Regions from separate parts of the Burkholderia torrens genome, predicted to be linked through region 1. Evidence: riboswitches for the same ligand, from Rfam matches in the RefSeq annotation. Region 1 holds a riboswitch; each other region holds the start of a gene.

The links. Region 1 has a riboswitch for cobalamin ahead of AC5LXX_RS18195 (CbtB domain-containing protein). Riboswitches for the same ligand answer to the same signal wherever they lie in the genome.
Region 2: linked by a shared signal. The riboswitch ahead of cobG (precorrin-3B synthase) and the one ahead of AC5LXX_RS18195 (CbtB domain-containing protein) in region 1 are both predicted to bind cobalamin.
Region 3: linked by a shared signal. The riboswitch ahead of cobW (cobalamin biosynthesis protein CobW) and the one ahead of AC5LXX_RS18195 (CbtB domain-containing protein) in region 1 are both predicted to bind cobalamin.

Annotation. Positions count from the first base shown of each region.
Region 1 covers NZ_OZ480212.1:398,100-403,633, reverse strand. The annotation lists gene metE (5-methyltetrahydropteroyltriglutamate--homocysteine S-methyltransferase) at 1-1,784, opposite strand, end outside; gene AC5LXX_RS18205 (LysR family transcriptional regulator) at 1,912-2,820, shown strand; gene AC5LXX_RS18200 (CbtA family protein) at 2,843-3,565, opposite strand; gene AC5LXX_RS18195 (CbtB domain-containing protein) at 3,579-3,788, opposite strand; cobalamin riboswitch at 3,822-3,960, opposite strand; gene AC5LXX_RS18190 (histidine phosphatase family protein) at 4,011-4,583, shown strand; gene AC5LXX_RS18185 (inorganic phosphate transporter) at 4,759-5,534, shown strand, end outside.
Region 2 covers NZ_OZ480211.1:1,858,033-1,863,566, forward strand. The annotation lists gene AC5LXX_RS08480 (precorrin-8X methylmutase) at 1-604, opposite strand, end outside; gene cobG (precorrin-3B synthase) at 597-1,961, opposite strand; cobalamin riboswitch at 2,069-2,259, opposite strand; gene cbiE (precorrin-6y C5,15-methyltransferase (decarboxylating) subunit CbiE) at 2,462-3,751, shown strand; gene AC5LXX_RS08495 (cobalt-precorrin-5B (C(1))-methyltransferase) at 3,751-4,839, shown strand; gene AC5LXX_RS08500 (cobalt-precorrin-6A reductase) at 4,836-5,534, shown strand, end outside.
Region 3 covers NZ_OZ480211.1:1,835,673-1,841,206, reverse strand. The annotation lists gene cobN (cobaltochelatase subunit CobN) at 1-2,328, opposite strand, end outside; gene cobW (cobalamin biosynthesis protein CobW) at 2,335-3,423, opposite strand; cobalamin riboswitch at 3,755-4,019, opposite strand; gene AC5LXX_RS08385 (TonB-dependent receptor) at 4,171-5,534, shown strand, end outside.

The sequences.
Region 1 (5,534 bases):
AGCACTTCCGCACGGATCGCTAGCGCGAGCTGGTAGCACGATACCGAGCGCGGCTGGTCGTCGCGCACGAACGACCAGTTCAGGATCGTCACGGGGCCCGTCAGCATGCCCTTCATCGGCTTGTTCGTCAGCGACTGCGCGTACGTGATCCATTCGACCGTCATCGCCTTCGGGCGGCTGATGTCGCCGAACAGGATCGGCGGCTTCACGCAGCGCGAACCGTACGACTGCACCCAGCCGAACTGGCTGAACGCGTAGCCGTCGAGCTGTTCGCCGAAGTATTCGACCATGTCGTTGCGCTCGGCTTCGCCGTGCACGAGCACGTCGAGTTCGAGCGATTCCTGTTCGCGGACGCTGCGCGCGATCTCGGCCTGCATCGCCGTGCGGTAGCCGGCTTCGTCCAGCGCGCCGGCCTTGAACTGGCTGCGTGCCTGGCGGATCTCGGCGGTCTGCGGGAACGAGCCGATCGTCGTCGTCGGGAAAGCCGGCAGGTTCAGTCGCGCCGACTGCCTCGACGCACGCTGCGGATACGGGCTCACGCGGTTGCCGAGCTGCGCGTCGATGCGCGCGATCGCGGCCTTCACCGCCGGGTTGTTCACGCGCGGCGAGCGGCGGCGCGAATCGATCGCGGCGGCGTTCGCGGCAAGTGCATCGGCCACCTTGTCGCGGCCTTCGTTCAGCGCGGTCGCGAGCACCTTCAGCTCATCGAGCTTCTGCAGCGCGAACGCGAGCCACGAGCGAATTTCCGCATCGAGCTTCTCCTCGCTCGCGAGATCGACCGGCACGTGCAGCAGCGAGCACGACGGCGCGAGCCACAGCCGATCGCCCAGTTGCTTCGCGAGCGGCTCGAGCCAGTCGAGCGTCGCGCTCAGGTCCGTCTTCCAGATGTTGCGGCCGTTGATCGCGCCCACCGACAGCACGCGCTCGGCAGGTAGCTCGCGCACCAGCGCGTCGATTTCGTCGCGTGCGTTGATCGCGTCGACATGCAGGCCGTCGACCGGCAGCGACGCCGCGAGCGTCAGGTTGTCCTGAAGCTGGCCGAAGTACGTGGCGAGCAGCAGCTTGATGCGGCGTGTTTCGAGCGCCGCGTATGCGGTGCGGAAGGCCTGGCGCCATTCGGCGTCGAGCTCGGTGACGAGGATCGGTTCGTCGATCTGCACCCATTCGACACCTTGTGCGGTCAGCGTATCGAGCAGCGCGCCGTACACGGGCAGCAGCTTCGGCAGCAGCGCGAGGCGATCGGAATCGTCCTTCGCCTTGCCGAGCCACAGGTACGTGACGGGGCCGAGGATCACGGGCTTCGCGTTCACACCCTGCGCGTTTGCCTCGGCCAGTTGCTGCAGCAGGCGCGACGGGTCGAGCGAGAAGTTCGTGTCCGCGTGGAACTCCGGCACGATGTAGTGGTAGTTCGTGTCGAACCACTTCGTCATTTCACCGGCCGCGACACCGCCGCAGCATGCCGCATGTTCTTCCGCCGACTGCGCCGAGCGGCCGCGCGCGACGCGGAAATAGTTGTCGAGCGCGTCGCCATGGAAATCCTGCACGCGCTTCGGCAGGTTGCCGAGCGTGAAGCTCATGTCGAGCACCTGGTCGTAGAACGCGAAATCGCCGATCGGCGTGAGATCGAGATCGCGCTGGTCGTGCCAGTGGCGCTGGCGCAGCTCGGCACCGAGCGCCTTCAGATCGTCACGCGACGACTCGCCCTTCCAGTAGCGTTCGAGACCGAACTTGAGTTCGCGCTTCGCGCCGATGCGCGGAAAACCGAGGTTGTGTGTCGTCACCATAAGCTGCCGTCCAGAGAAGAATTGAAGATCCGGCAGCCATCATAGGGATTTCAAACCATGAAATAAAATGGCATTATTTCATTCATCCATTAAAACTGTTCATGCATTCGTTGCGCGAGCGAAATCCATGCTGGAACGATTCCATCTCGTCGTCATTCGTGAAGTCGAGCGCCAGGGCTCGCTGACCGCGGCCGCCCATGCGCTGCACCTCACGCAATCGGCGCTCAGCCATACCGTCCGGAAAATCGAGCAGCAGCTCGGCACGCCGATCTGGGACCGCGAAGGCCGCGGCCTGCGGCTCACGCAGGGCGGGCAATATCTGCTGAAGCTGGCGAACCGGCTGCTGCCGCAGTTCGAACTCGCCGAAGAGCGGATGAAGCAGTACGCGAAGGGCGAGCGCGGCACGCTGCGCATCGGGATGGAGTGCCACCCGTGCTACCAGTGGCTGCTGAAGGTCGTTTCGCCCTACCTGTCGCGCTGGCCCGACGTCGACGTGGACGTAAAGCAGCGCTTCCAGTTCGGCGGCATCGGCGCGCTGTTCGGCTATGACATCGACGTGCTCGTCACGCCCGATCCGCTGAACAAGCCGGGGCTGCGCTTCGATCCCGTGTTCGATTACGAGCAGGTGCTGGTGGTCGCCGACTCGCACCGGTTCGCGAACGCCGACTACGTGACGCCCGAGCAACTGACCGACGAGATCCTGATCACGTACCCGGTCGAGACCGACCGGCTCGACATCTACAACCAGTTCCTGACGCCGGCCGGCATCGTGCCGAGGCGGCACAAGTCGATCGAGACGACCGACATCATGTTGCAGATGGTGGCAAGCGAACGCGGCGTGGCCGCGCTGCCGAGATGGCTGGCCGACGAGTATGCAGACCGGATGGCGGTCGTGCCGGTCAAGCTCGGCAAGAAGGGGATCGCGAAGCAGATCTTCCTCGGCATCCGCGAAGCGGACGCATCGATCGACTATCTGGCCGCGTTCGTCGCGCTGGCGCGCGAATCGACGGGGAGCGCGCCGCGCATGCTGCGCTAGGCGCGCCCCGCTGCGCTGCGCGTCAGGCGGCGCGCAAGCCGATGCGCTCGCTGCGCTCGACCCAGGCGCCGAACAACAGGCCGATCGTCGTCCACATGATCACCTGCATGCCGATCGCCGCGACGCGGAACTTCCACAGCACGGCCGCCGGGAAATCGGCCGGCAACTCGCTGACAGACGGCAGCCCGACCTGCACGGCCGCGATGATCGCGACGAACACGAGCCCGGCGACGATCGACGCGTTCCACTGGCCGAGCTTCGCCAGCAAATGGCGGCGCACGCTGACCGAGAACACCATCGTCGCGACCGAGATCGCGATCATCAGGAAGAACAGGCCCGTGCGGTAGCCGATCGTGTCGGGATCGCCGACCGACGGCGGATTGGCCGGGTACTTGAGGTTCGGCACGATCACGAGCGCGATGAATGCCGCCAGCGCGAGCCACGCGGCCAGCGGCCGTGCGGGGAGGCGGCTGCCTCGCCCGTAGGCAAACGCGAAAACCAGCGAGAACAGCCCGCCGAATGCCGCGCCGTAGGTCACGACACCCGTCAGCAGCCCGAGGCCCGCCTGCGTCCGGCGGCTGACCAGCTCGGGCTCCGGTGCCTCGCCACTGGCGGCGGTGGTTTTTTCTTCGAAGGAGATTGCCTGATCGACTTGCGGTTCGCCGACGATTCTGGCGAAACCGAACGTGAGGAGGCCTGCGGCGATGCCTGCGAGCATCCCGCGCATGAGCAGCTTTCCGACCATCACGGCCTCCGCGTCAGTGGCAGGGAAAGCCGAGCAGATGGCGGCCGTCGTGGACGAACTCGTGGACGTACATGCCCGGCACGAGCGACGTCGCGCCCTGTTCCGCGCCGACGAAATAAAGCGCGAGCAACAGGATCAGGCCGACGAACACGGCCCACGGCAACAGTTCACGGACGGGGATGGGTGCCGGCACGGCCGCCGGCTTCAGCACTGCTTCGCTCATGGATGCACCTCAGGGGATTCGCGCCCCGACAAATGTTGAATGGGTACGAAGGCAGGTCTGGCTTCCGGGATCGTCGATTCCCCGGTTACAGTGGCGCGACCGCGCCGGAATTGCACCGGCTTCCGCGTTTCGTATCGGGCGAATTGTACGCGCGAACGTTCGCGTATTGAAGTGATCGCACGGTGACGATTGCGTCCCGCTCCGGATTCCCCGAAAACCGACATGACCCTGCATGCCTCGCTGCACCTGATCGCACACGCGCCGACCCGGGCGATGCGCACCGGCACGTTTCCCGACGACGATCCGCTCGATGCCCGCGGGCTCGCCGAAGCCGCTGCACTGCGCGACCGGTGGGCAGGCGTTAACGGCTCGCTCGTGCTGTGCAGCCCTGCGCGCTGTGCGCGGCAGACCGCCGACGCACTCGGGTTACATGCCGACGTTGAAGACGCACTGCGCGACATCGACTACGGCAACTGGCGCGGCAAGCGCTTGCACGACCTCGCACGCGACTTGCCGGACGAACTGGGTGCGTGGATCAGCGACCCGTCAGCGTCGCCGCACGGCGGCGAATCGTTCGACGCCACCATGCGCCGCGTCGGCACCTGGTTGGACACGCTGCAGCGCGACCGCGACATCGTTGCGGTCACGCATGCGACGATCGTTCGCGCGGCCGTCGCGCATGCGTTGCGGATGGATTCGAAGACAGCAACCCGCCTCGACATCGCGCCGCTGTCCTGCACGACGCTCGTCGCATCACCACATGGATGGACGTTGAGCACGGACGACAACGCATAGGCCCGTCTTGCGCTCACTATGTGGATGACGATGCGGGCCGGTACCTCGCGTCGCGCATGCATGCCTTCATTTTCCTTACGTGTCGACAACGCACACCGTTCGTGGTCCCGACTGTCATCAAACTGTCTGCTGGCCGCAGATAGGATCGGACGCGGTTCCCTTACGAGATGCCGTCATGAATCAACCTGCTTCGTCCGCACCGAACAATTCGGGCTCCGTCGAACGCACCAGGCAGGTCGGCTATGCCGTCTTCCTGCTGGTGCTCGCGCTCGGCGCGATCTATATCGCCACGCACCTGATCGACGATCTGTCGCCGGTCCGCGAAGGGAAGCTGTTCCCGTACCTGCTGCTCGGCGCCGCGCTGCTGATCGCGCTCGGCTTCGAATTCGTCAACGGCTTCCACGACACCGCGAACGCGGTCGCCACCGTGATCTATACGCACTCGCTGACGCCGAACGTCGCGGTGATCTGGTCCGGCATGTGGAACTTCCTCGGCGTGATGGTCTCGAGCGGCGCCGTCGCGTTCGGCATCCTGCAACTGCTGCCGGTCGAGCTGATCCTGCAGGTTGGCAGCGGCTCGGGCTTCGCGATGGTGTTCGCGCTGCTGATCGCCGCGATCGTCTGGAACCTCGCGACCTGGTATTTCGGGTTGCCGTCGTCGAGCTCGCATACGCTGATCGGGTCGATCATCGGCGTCGGGCTGATGAACCAGCTGATGCACGGGCCGTCCGGCACGAGCGGCGTCGACTGGGCCCAGGCGCTCGGCGTCGGCAAGTCGCTGCTGTTCTCGCCGATCGTCGGCTTCCTGTGCGCGGCACTGCTGCTGCTCGTGCTGAAGACGCTCGTGCGGATTCCCGAGCTGTACAAGGAACCGCCGAAGGATCAGCCGCCGCCGTTCTGGATTCGCTGCCTGCTGATCCTGACCTGCACGGGCGTGTCGTTTGCGCACGG
Region 2 (5,534 bases), on a different replicon from region 1:
CGTTGACCGCGGCGGCAGCCATCGCGCTGCCGCCGCGCCGACCGAGCAGCGCGACGTACGGCACGCCGCGGCTGTCTGCATCGAGCATCGCCTTCGATTCGGCCGCACCGATGAAGCCGACCGGAAAACCGAGGATCAGCGCGGGGCGCGGCGCGCCGGCATCGATCATGTCGAGCAGGTGGAACAGCGCGGTCGGCGCATTGCCGATCACGACGACGCTGCCCGCGAGATGCGGGCGCCACAGTTCGAGTGCGGCGGCCGAGCGCGTGTTGCCGAGATGGCGCGCGAGATCGGGCACCTCGGGCTCGCCGAGCGTGCAGATCACGCGGTTGGCCGCAGGCAGCCGTGCGCGCGTGATGCCTTCGGCGACCATCCGCGCATCGCACAGGATCGGCGCGCCGGCCGCGAGCGCCGCACGGCCCGCCGTGCCCGCGCCGGCCGAGAAGCGCAGGTCGTAGACGACATCGACCATCCCGCACGCATGGATCACGCGCACCGCGAGTTTCTCGAGGTCGGGCGGAACCTGCGACAGGTCGGCCTCGGCGCGGATCGTCGCGAACGACTGGCGGTAGATTTCCTGCCCGTCGCGAATGTAGTCAAGCATCGGTGGTGTCCTGGCTGTGCCGCGCGCCCGTCAAACGGGCCGCGGCCTGGTCAATCGTCAGATGGCGCGCGAGCGGGGCGCCGAGGCCCTCGGCCGCGTCGCGCCGGTAAAGGTCGTAATGCGCGGGCGCCACCGCGACGAGCGTATGCGTCGCGGGATGCGGCAGCGCGCAGTGGCGTTCGCACCCGGTCAGGTGCACGTCGACCGGCTGGCCGATGCGCGCGGCGAGTGCGAGTGCGTCGCCTTTCGTGTCGGCGCGTGCTTTCGCGCAACCTGCGCTACCGGTGCAGGCGACGAGCGTCGCGAGCGGGTCCGTCTGTTGGCACACGAGGCCAATCGACGCGAGCGCGTCGAGCGTGGCCGCCGCGCGCTCGTTCGGCACACCGTGCAGAAACACGCCTTGCCACGGCGTCATCGACAGCGTACCGTCGCCTTCGGCTTCGGCCAGCGCGGCAAGCTGTTCCAGCTGCGTCGCGTCAAGCCGCCCGAGTATGCATTGCGCGCCGACGTTGCAGCGGGCCGGATCAAGCGCAGGGCGTACGCCGAAACGCAGCTTCGGGTCGGCACTCGTGCGCCGCCAGCCGGCGAGCGCGGGATCGGCCGTGAGCGGGAAGGGAAGGTCGTGCTGCGCGCGGTCGAACAACGCACGTTCGCCGACTGTCGCGAGCACGGCGCGCATCCGCGTTACGTCGGCCGGCGCGAGATCGAGGAACGCGAGCAGCAGTGCGCGGACCAGCGCGACGGCCTGATCGGGCGATACGTCGACCGACGCGGGCCGATCGCCCTCCGCGACAGGCGGGCAGCCGGCCAGCCCGGCCGCGATGCGTACCGCGCCGTCCGCGCGCCGCCACGCGGCGAGCCAGATATCGTGCGGATGATCGAGCGCCGCGACCGATTCGCCGCCGTCGAGCAGGATCGAGAATTTCGGCGACAGCTCGCCGCGGCGCGGCTCGCCGGCCAGCATGTCGAGCAGCGGAATGGCGAGCGCGCGGCTGTCGACGAGTGCGGCGGGATCGTGCCCGGCGAGCGGGCTGAGCAGGATGTTGCGGACGTCGTCGCTCGCGGCAAGCGCGGCCGTATCGGCGCTCGAGTCTGCCGTTGCATCGACGCGCGGGCCGAGTCCCGCGTCGAGCAGGGCGCGCGTCAGCGCATCGGCGGCGCCGTCGCGAATGCCGCGCAACTGGAAATTCGCGCGATTGGTCGCGTCGATCGCGCCGGAGCCGTATTGGCGTGCTGCATCGGCAATCGCGCGCGCCTGGCGCGCATCGAGCCGGCCGCCCGGCAGCTTGATCCGGCACAGCCCGCCGTCGGCGGCCGCGACCACGCGCACGAGCCCCGGGCAAGCCGACGGGCGCACGACGGGCGACGCAGGAATCGAATCGGGGGCGGAACTCAACGGGATACCGGGACAGTGTCGCGCCGCGGCCAACGCATCGGTACACCCCGCCCGACGCCGACTGGCACGCACGCACTTTCTGGCCGGCAGGTCTCCTGGCTGACAGGTCGGCGCCGGCTCCCGGCCTTCCCGGTGAAACCAGTGGCATGAGGGGGAGATCGGCTCGCTGTCTACAGTTGCGGGGGCAGCCACAGCGGCGCGCGGCGCGCCCTGTGTTCCCTCTTCGGCCCCGAAGGGCACCGGCGAACGAACGGCCGTAGGATACCCGATTTCGACCGCGATTCGCGACCGGATGGCCGTTTGCGGCGGGTGAAACGGGCAGCGGCCATGCGCCGGCGGGCCGGCAGATGAAACGCGGGAGCGAACACGGTACCATGCCGTTTTTTGCAATGCGGACGGCAGCGCCGGCGCTTTCACGGCCGGGCGGCGACACGATGGAATCGAACGATGGGGAAGAGTGCATGACGACGTGGTTGACGGTGGTGGGCATCGGCGACGACGGTTACGCGGGGCTCGGCCGCAGCGCACGCCGCGCGCTGCTCGACGCGACGCTCGTGGTCGGCGCGAAGCGGCATCTCGACATGCTGCCCGCGCGGCTGCCGGCCGCGCGCGAAGCGTGGCCGTCGCCGTTCGACCTGGCGGGCGTGCTCGCACGGCGCCCGTCGCCCGTGTGCGTGCTCGCGAGCGGCGACCCGATGCTGTTCGGCGTCGGCGCGACGCTCGCACGCCAGCTTTCCCCCGATGAATGGCGCGCGCTGCCCGCACCGTCGTCGCTGTCGCTCGCGGCCGCGCGCCTCGGCTGGGCACTGCAGGACGTCGGCGCGGTCTCGCTCGTCGGCCGTCCGCTCGCGACGCTCGCGCGGCATCTGCTGCCGGGCCGGCGCCTGTTCGTGCTGAGCGCCGACGGCCGCACGCCCGCCGCCGTCGCGGCCGAACTCGCCGCGCGCGGTTTCGGGCCGACGCGCCTCAGCGTGTTCGAACATCTGGGCGGCCCGCTCGAGCGTCGTCTCGACGGCCTGGCGCAGGACTGGACCGTCGCCGAAACGGCCGCGCTCAACCTCGTCGCGCTCGACTGCCAGGCCGGCCCCGACGCGCCGCGTCGCGCGCTCACGCCCGGCCTGCCCGACGACGCCTATCGCCACGACGGCCAGCTCACCAAGCGCGACCTGCGCGCGATGACGCTCGGCCGCCTCGCGCCCGCGCCCGGCGAGCTGCTGTGGGACGTCGGCGCGGGCAGCGGCTCGATCGGCATCGAATGGATGCGCGCGCATCCGTCCTGCCAGGCGATCGCGATCGAAGCGCATGCGGAACGGCAGCGCTTCATCGAACACAACCGCGACGCGCTCGGCGTGCCGGGCCTGCAGCTCGTCGCGGGCCGTGCGCCCGATGCGCTTGCCGGGCTTGCCACGCCCGACGCGATCTTCATCGGCGGCGGGGCAACGGCGCCCGGCGTCCTCGACGCGTGCTGGGCGTCGCTGAAACCCGGCGGCCGGCTGGTCGCGAACGCGGTCACGCTGCAGGGCGAGCTGGCGCTCGCCGCGTGGCGCGACGCGCGCGGCGGCACGCTCACGCGCGTGTCGCTCGCGCATGCGGAACCGCTCGGCCGCTTCGACACGTGGCGCCAGCCGCTGCCCGTCACGCTGTACGACGTGCGCAAGCCCGACGCGGCCGAGATGGTCGATGCGATCGACGCGGCCGGCTCATTGAGCCCGGCGAGCCCGGCGAACCTGGCAAACGCCACGGACGCGTGATGCGCGACGAAACCCCCGAACAGCCCGCGCCGCTACGGTTCGGCTATACGACCGGCAGCTGCGCGACCGCGACGTCGCTCGCGGCGGCCCGGCTGCTGCTCGCGGGCCACGCGGACGACGCGGTCGAGATCGTGCTGCCGAAAGGGCAGCGCGTGATGATGCGGCTCGAGTTCTGCCGGACCACGGCCGACGGCGCCGAAGCCGGCACGATCAAGGATGCCGGCGACGATCCGGACGTCACGCACGGTGCGCTGATCTTCGCGCGCGTCGCGCTCGCGGCCGCGCCGGGCGTGCGTTTTCACGCGGGGCCCGGCGTCGGCACGATCACGCGCGCGGGGCTGACGCTGCCGGTCGGCGAACCGGCGATCAATCCGGTGCCGCGCCAGATGATGACGACGCACCTGGAAGCGCTGGCGGCCGATCAGGGCTACGCAGGCGGCTTCGACGTGACGATCGGCGTCGAAGACGGCGAGGCGCTCGCGCTGAAGACGATGAACCCGCGCCTGGGGATCGTCGGCGGGCTGTCGATCCTCGGCACGACCGGCATCGTGCGGCCGTTCTCGTGTTCGGCCTATATCGCGTCGATCCACCAGGGCATCGATGTCGCCCGCGCGAACGGCATCGCGCATATCGCCGCATGCACGGGCAACGCGAGCGAGGACGCGATGCGCGCGCACTACCACCTGCCCGACATGGCGCTGATCGAGATGGGCGATTTCGCGGGCGCGGTACTCAAGCACCTGCGGCGCGCACCGGTCGCGCGGCTGTCGATGTGCGGCGGCTTCGGCAAGCTCAGCAAGCTCGCGGCCGGCCACCTCGACCTGCACAGCCGCCATTCGAGCATCGATCTGCCGCTGCTCGCGCAATGGGCGGCCGAAGCCGGCGCGAGCGATGCGCTGCAGGCCGCGATGCGCGCCGCGAACACGAGCCAGGAAGCGCTGAAGCTTGCACGGGCCGACGGCGTGCCGCTCGGCGATCTCGTCTGCGCGCAGGCGCTGCACGTCGCACGCGACATCGTGCCGCCGTCGGTCGCCGTCGAAATGTTCGCGATCGACCGCCAGGGCCGCTTCGTCGGGGAAGCGCGATGAGCGCGCGCATCCTGCTGCTCGGCGGCACCGGCGACGCGCTGAAGATTGCGCGCGCGCTCGGCCCGCATCACGTGTACAGCCTGGCCGGACTCGGCAAGGTGCCCGACGACCTGCGCTGCGACGTACGCGTCGGCGGCTTCGGCGGCGCCGCCGGGCTGGCCGCCTATCTGCGCGATGCCGGCATCGGCCTCGTGATCGACGCAACGCATCCGTATGCCGCGCAAATCAGCGCGAACGCCGCTGCCGCGACCCGCGACGCGGGCGTGCCGCTCTGGGCGCTGCGCCGCGCGCCCTGGACGCCGCAACCGGGCGACGACTGGCGGATGGTCGACGACTGGGTCGGCATCGAAGCCGCGCTCGCGCCGTTCAGGCGGCCGCTGTTCACGCTCGGCCGCGCACCGCTCGCGCACCTCGACACGATTCCGCCGCACCAGTTCTGGCTCGTGCGCTGCCTCGACGCGCACCCCGGCAACGCGCAGGCGCAGATCATCGCCACGCGCGGGCCGTTCACGCTCGACAGCGAGCGTGCGTTGTTCGCGCTGACGGGCATCGACGTCGTCGTCAGCAAGAACAGCGGCGGTGCGGCCACCGAGGCCAAGCTCGATGTCGCACGCGAACGCAGGCTGCCGGTCGTGATGCTGCGCCGGCCGCTGCTGCCCGATGCCGACCGCGCGTTCGACTCGGTCGCGGCAATG
Region 3 (5,534 bases), on a different replicon from region 1:
GCCCGCATGGCGCCATGGCGATGCGTCGAGCGCCTGCAGGATCGCCGGGCGCGGGCCGACCCACGGCGCGGCCCAGTCGGCCGCGAGCGGATCGAAGTCGTCGCCGAGCGCGAGATCGCGCGCGAGCGCGCCGATCAGCCCGGCGCGCGGGCCCTTGCCGTCACCGACCGGAAAGCGCGCGAGCGCGAGCAGCGTGTCGCGGCGCTGGCGATCGGCCGGCGACAGGCCGAACACGTGCAGCCCGTCGCGAATCTGCGCTTCCTTCAGTTCGCACAGCCATGCATCGACGCGCGTCAGCAGCGCATCCTCGTCGCCCGCATCGCGCGGCGGCGACACGCTCAGTTCGTCATGCAGACGATGTTCGGCGATCGTCGCGAGGATCGTCTTGCGCAGCAGTTTCGCGCGCCGCGCATCGACCATCAGCGCTTCGTAGTATTCGTCGACCTGTCGCTCGAGGTCCTGCAGCGGGCCGTAGTTTTCGGCGCGCGTGAGCGGCGGCATCAGGTGATCGACGATCACGGCCTGCGCGCGGCGCTTCGCCTGGCTGCCCTCGCCCGGATCGTTGACGATGAACGGATACAGGTGCGGCAGTGGCCCGAGCGTGAGGTCGGGCCAGCATGCGTCGGACAGCGCGACGCTCTTGCCCGGCAGCCATTCGAGGTTGCCGTGCTTGCCGAGATGGATGACCGCGTCGATCCGGTACGCGTCGCGCAGCCAGAAATAGAACGCGAGATAGGCATGCGGCGGCACGAGATCCGCGTCGTGGTAGCTCGCGTAGTCGTTCTCGCCGCGCGAGCGCGACGGCTGGATGCCGACGAACACGTTGCCCGCGCGCCAGCCGGCGATCGTGAAGCGCCCGTGGCGCAGCGTCGGGTCGGCTTCGGGCGGCCCCCAGCGTTCGTTCAGCGCGTCGCGCACGGTGGCCGGCAACCGCGCGAAACGCGCGACGTAGTCGGCCAGCGGGAAGCTCTGGAACGCCGGGCGCAGCGCATGCACGGCCGTGTCGTTGGTCACGCCTTCGGTGAGCCGTGCGATCAGCGCGTCGCCGTCGGATGGCAGGTCAGCCACTGCGTAGCCCGCGTCGCGCAGCGCCGCGAGCACGCGCAGCGCGGACGCCGGCGTGTCGAGCCCGACGCCGTTGCCGATCCGCCCTTCGCTTTGCGGATAGTTCGCGAGAATCAGCGCGACGCGCTTGTCGGCGTTGTCGAGCGTGCGCAGCCGGCACCAGCCGCGCGCGAGCGCCGCGACGAACGAGATCCGCTCGGCGTCCGGCTGGTAGCGCACGACGTCGACCTCGGTATGCGGGCAGCGATACGCGAGCCCCTTGAAACTCACCGCGCGCGTGACGATGCGCCCGTCGACTTCGGGCAGTGCGATGTGCATCGCGATGTCGCGCGCGTGCAGGCCCTGGTTGTCGGCCACCCACGCATCGCGATTGCCGCCGGACAGGATCACCTGCAGCACCGGCGCGTCGCCGGCAAGCACGTCCGGTTCGGGGCTGTCGATCGCGCCGGCCGCGAACGCGGTCGTGTTCAGCACGAGCGCGACGCCGTGCGTGTCGCAGAGCTGCGTGATGACCTCGCGGCTCACCGCATCCTTCAGCGACGTCACCGCGACCGGCAGCGGATTCAGCCCTGCGTCGATCAGCGCGTCGGCCAGCGCGTCGAACACGGCCGTGTTCGCGGCCTGCCAGTGCGCGCGATAGAACAGGATCGCGACGACGGGCGCGCCGGGCGTCCAGCGCGGCCGCCAGTCGTCGACGCTCGCGCGGTCGCGCGCCGGGTGATACAGCGCGGCGGCCGGCAGCGGGCGCGGCGGCTCGGGTTCGTCGCCGAACCCGAGCGTGTGGAATGCAATGCTGCGCAGCAGTGCGCCGGCGTTGTGCGCGCCGCCCTCGCGCAGATAGCGCCACCACAGCCGGCACAGATCCGGCGTGACGGTGCTCTTCGCGACCAGGTTCGGATCTTCCTGCAGGTCGCCCGAGAACATCGCGAGCCGCTGCCCGCGTTTCGACGCGAGCGACACGGCCTGCTCGATCCCGTACGGCCAATACGCTTCGCCGCCGAGGTGGTCGATCACGACCGTCTTTGCGTGGCGCAGCACGTCGTCGACATAGAAATCGACCGACGCCGGCTGGCGCAGGAACGTGACGTTCGCAAGCCGCACGCTCGGGAAGCCGGCCGGCAGTTGCGGCACGACGCTCGCGAGCAGCGACAGCGTCGTGTCGGCCGAACTCAGGATCACGATGTCGGCCGGCTGCTGGTCGATCCGGACGACGCCCTGCGTATCGTCGACGAAGCCGCCCGGCGTGGTGCGCAGCAGATGCATCGTGCGTTACGCCTGTTGCGGCTCGGCCGCGCACGCGGCGTCGAACGCGCGCTGCAGCGCGGCCGCGTCGAGATCCTCGCCGATCAGCACGAAGCGGCTCGCACGCGTTTCGCCGTCCTGCCAGCGGCGGTCGAAATAGCTGTCGAAGCGGCGGCCGACACCCTGGATCACGAGCCGCATCGGCGCGCCGGGCAGCGCGGCGAAGCCCTTCGCGCGATAGATCGTGTGCGCTTCGACGACCCGCTGCAGCGCGGCGATCGTCGCTTCGCGCGTGCCGGCGTCGCCCGACACGACCACCGAGTCGAAATCGTCGTGATGGTGATCGTGATCGCCGTCGTCGGCCGAGCCGTGATGGTCGTGACGCAGGTGGATCGTTTCTTCCGATGCCGACTCGAGGCCCAGCAGCATCGCGAGATCGAGCTCGCCGCGCGTCGCGCGCACGATCTTCACCTGCGGCGGGATCTCGTCGCGGATCGCGGTTTCGATCTGCGCGAATTTCGCGTCGCCGACGAGATCGGCCTTGTTCACGATCACGAGATCGGCGGACGACAGCTGGTCGGCGAACAGTTCGTGCAGCGGCGATTCGTGGTCGAGGTTCGGATCGGCGCGGCGCTGTGCGTCGACGGCCTGCGGGTTTTCCGCGAACTGGCCGCTCGCGGCGGCCGGCCCGTCGACGACGGTCACGACCGCATCGACCGTGAAGCTGTTGCGGATCGTCGGCCAGTTGAACGCCTGCACGAGCGGCTTCGGCAGCGCGAGGCCCGACGTCTCGATCAGCACGTGGTCGATGTCCGCGCGGCGCTCGACGAGCGCTTCCATCACCGGGTAGAACTCTTCCTGCACGGTGCAGCACAGGCAGCCGTTCGCGAGTTCGTACAGCTGGCCCGCCGCTTCGCCCTGCGCGCCGTCGGCATCCTCGCAGCCGATGCCGCAGCCTTTGAGGATCTCGCCGTCGATGCCGAGTTCGCCGAATTCGTTGACGATCACCGCGATGCGGCGGCCTTCGGCGTGCTGCAGGATGTGGCGCATCAGCGTCGTCTTGCCGCTGCCGAGAAAGCCCGTGACGATCGTGACGGGAAGCTTGCGTAGGGTCATGGTAGGTCCGGTGTCGAAGAGGGAATCAGGACGGGATCGTCGCGTCGGTGGCGGCGAGGCAATTCATCGGGCGAAGCGCAGGAAGATCGCCGCGTGATCCGCGCGGACGGCCGCACGACGGGCGGAACAACGAATCGGACATGACGCTTCCTTGCGAACGGTCGACATCGTGAATGCCAACACGGCTGCCGCCGGCCCTGCCCGCGCCGCCTGCCGTTCGCCGTACCGGCCTGGACGCGTTCGCGCGGGGGGCAGATCGGCGGAGGAAGCGGGAAACACCGGGCGTCGGGCCTGCTGCGGCCGTGGACGATGCGCCGCCTCCCCGCGGCGCTGAACCCCAAACGTTTAGGCCGGTATCCGGGCTGGCGAACACGCCGCTTCGCCTTCCCGGATGCGCGCGGCATCCAGTGGCGGTCGTCCGCCTGCACGAGGCAGGCGGCGAAGCGGCGCTGCATCGCGCTGCGCGCGACACGTTCGCTTACCGTTGCGGGGGCAGCACAGGTTGGCTCGACTGCGGTGCAGGCAGGCTCCCTGTTTCCCGTTTAACTGCGCGCGCCGGAGCGGCACGCGCGAGCACCAAAACGCGTGCGAGTGTAGGCGGCGGTGCGGGGAGCGTCAAGGCAAGCGGCCAGCAGCGAACGCGAATGATTGTCGTTTTCAACTAGTCGAGATAAACTTCACCCGATAACAACGAAACCACTGCGCAACGGCAATGTGAGGCAATCACTCAGTCATCCTTAAATTTCCATGTCGAAACGACACAAATCCGGGCAGCGCTTTCCGGTGCTGGCCCTGTCGCTGTGCTCGATCGCCGGCGTCGCCTCCTTCCCTGCCCCGGCGGCCGAATTCGATGAAGAACTGCCCGCGGTCGAGGTGCGCAGCCGCCGTCATCCGAACGATCCGCGCGCCGAACGCGTGAGCACTGCGACTCGCACCGCGAGCGATCCGCGCGACGTACCGCAAACGATCGACAGCGTCGCGGTCGAGGAAACGCTGTCCTATGGCGGCCGCACGCTGGCCGACGCGCTGGCCGGCGTGCCGGGCGTGTCCAACACGTCGGATACGCGCTTCGATTCGTTCCGTATTCGCGGCTTTTCCGCCGCGGGCGACCTGCTGCTCGACGGCATGCGCGACGACGCGCAATACGTGCGCAGTCTCGGCAACATCGAACGCGTCGAAGTGCTGAAGGGGCCGGCGGCGGCGCTGTACGGGCGCGGCAGCGGCGGCGGCGTCATCAACCGGATCACCAAGCAGCCGCTGCCGGAAAACTTCGGACATCTGTCGGCGGCGACCGGCAGTTATGGGCGGCTCGGTGCGTCGGTCGATCTCAACCGGACCCTGTCGAGCGCATGGAGCGTGCGGCTGAATGCCGGACGCGAACACGCAGGCAGCTTCCGCGACCATGTCGACGGCACGCGCCAGTACGTCGCGCCGTCGATCAAATGGCGGGGCGCGCGGCGCAGCTGGCTGCTGCAGTTCGAATACGACGCGTACCGACGCGTGCCCGATCGCGGCATGCCGGCGCCGGTCGCCGCGCTTGACGCGGCCGGCAAGCCGGTCGCGTACTCGCTGCCGTCCGCGCGGCGAGCAACCTTCTTCGGCGCGGCGGGCCGCGACACCATCCGCGACGCGAACATGAACTGGCGCTCGGTCTTCACGCACGCGTTCGATGACGGCTGGGAGCTGCGTCATACGCTGGGCGTGCTGGATTTGCGCAGCACCTTCGACAATACCTACGTCACGCAAAGCTACGTCACGAAGCCGCGCGACTATCGGCGCGTGCAGCGAGCGCGCTACCTGCAGGACATGACGCATCTCAACGTGCAGACCGGTATCGAACTGGGCGGCAAGGTCGCGACCGGAGCGGGGCTGCATCATCTGCTGTTCGGCATCGAATACGGCTGGCAGAAACGCAATCCGACGCTCTGGCAGGCCGATGCGGCGCCGGTCCCGATCAGCGGACCGGATCGTTTCGCACTGGCCGGCTCGGCGCCGCGCCCGTATGCGATGAATCGCCACCGTGTCAGCGACTACGCAATCTTCGCGCAGGACCGCATCGACCTCGGCCGAGCGTGGAAGCTGCTCGGCGGCCTGCGCGGGGAACGCTTCGA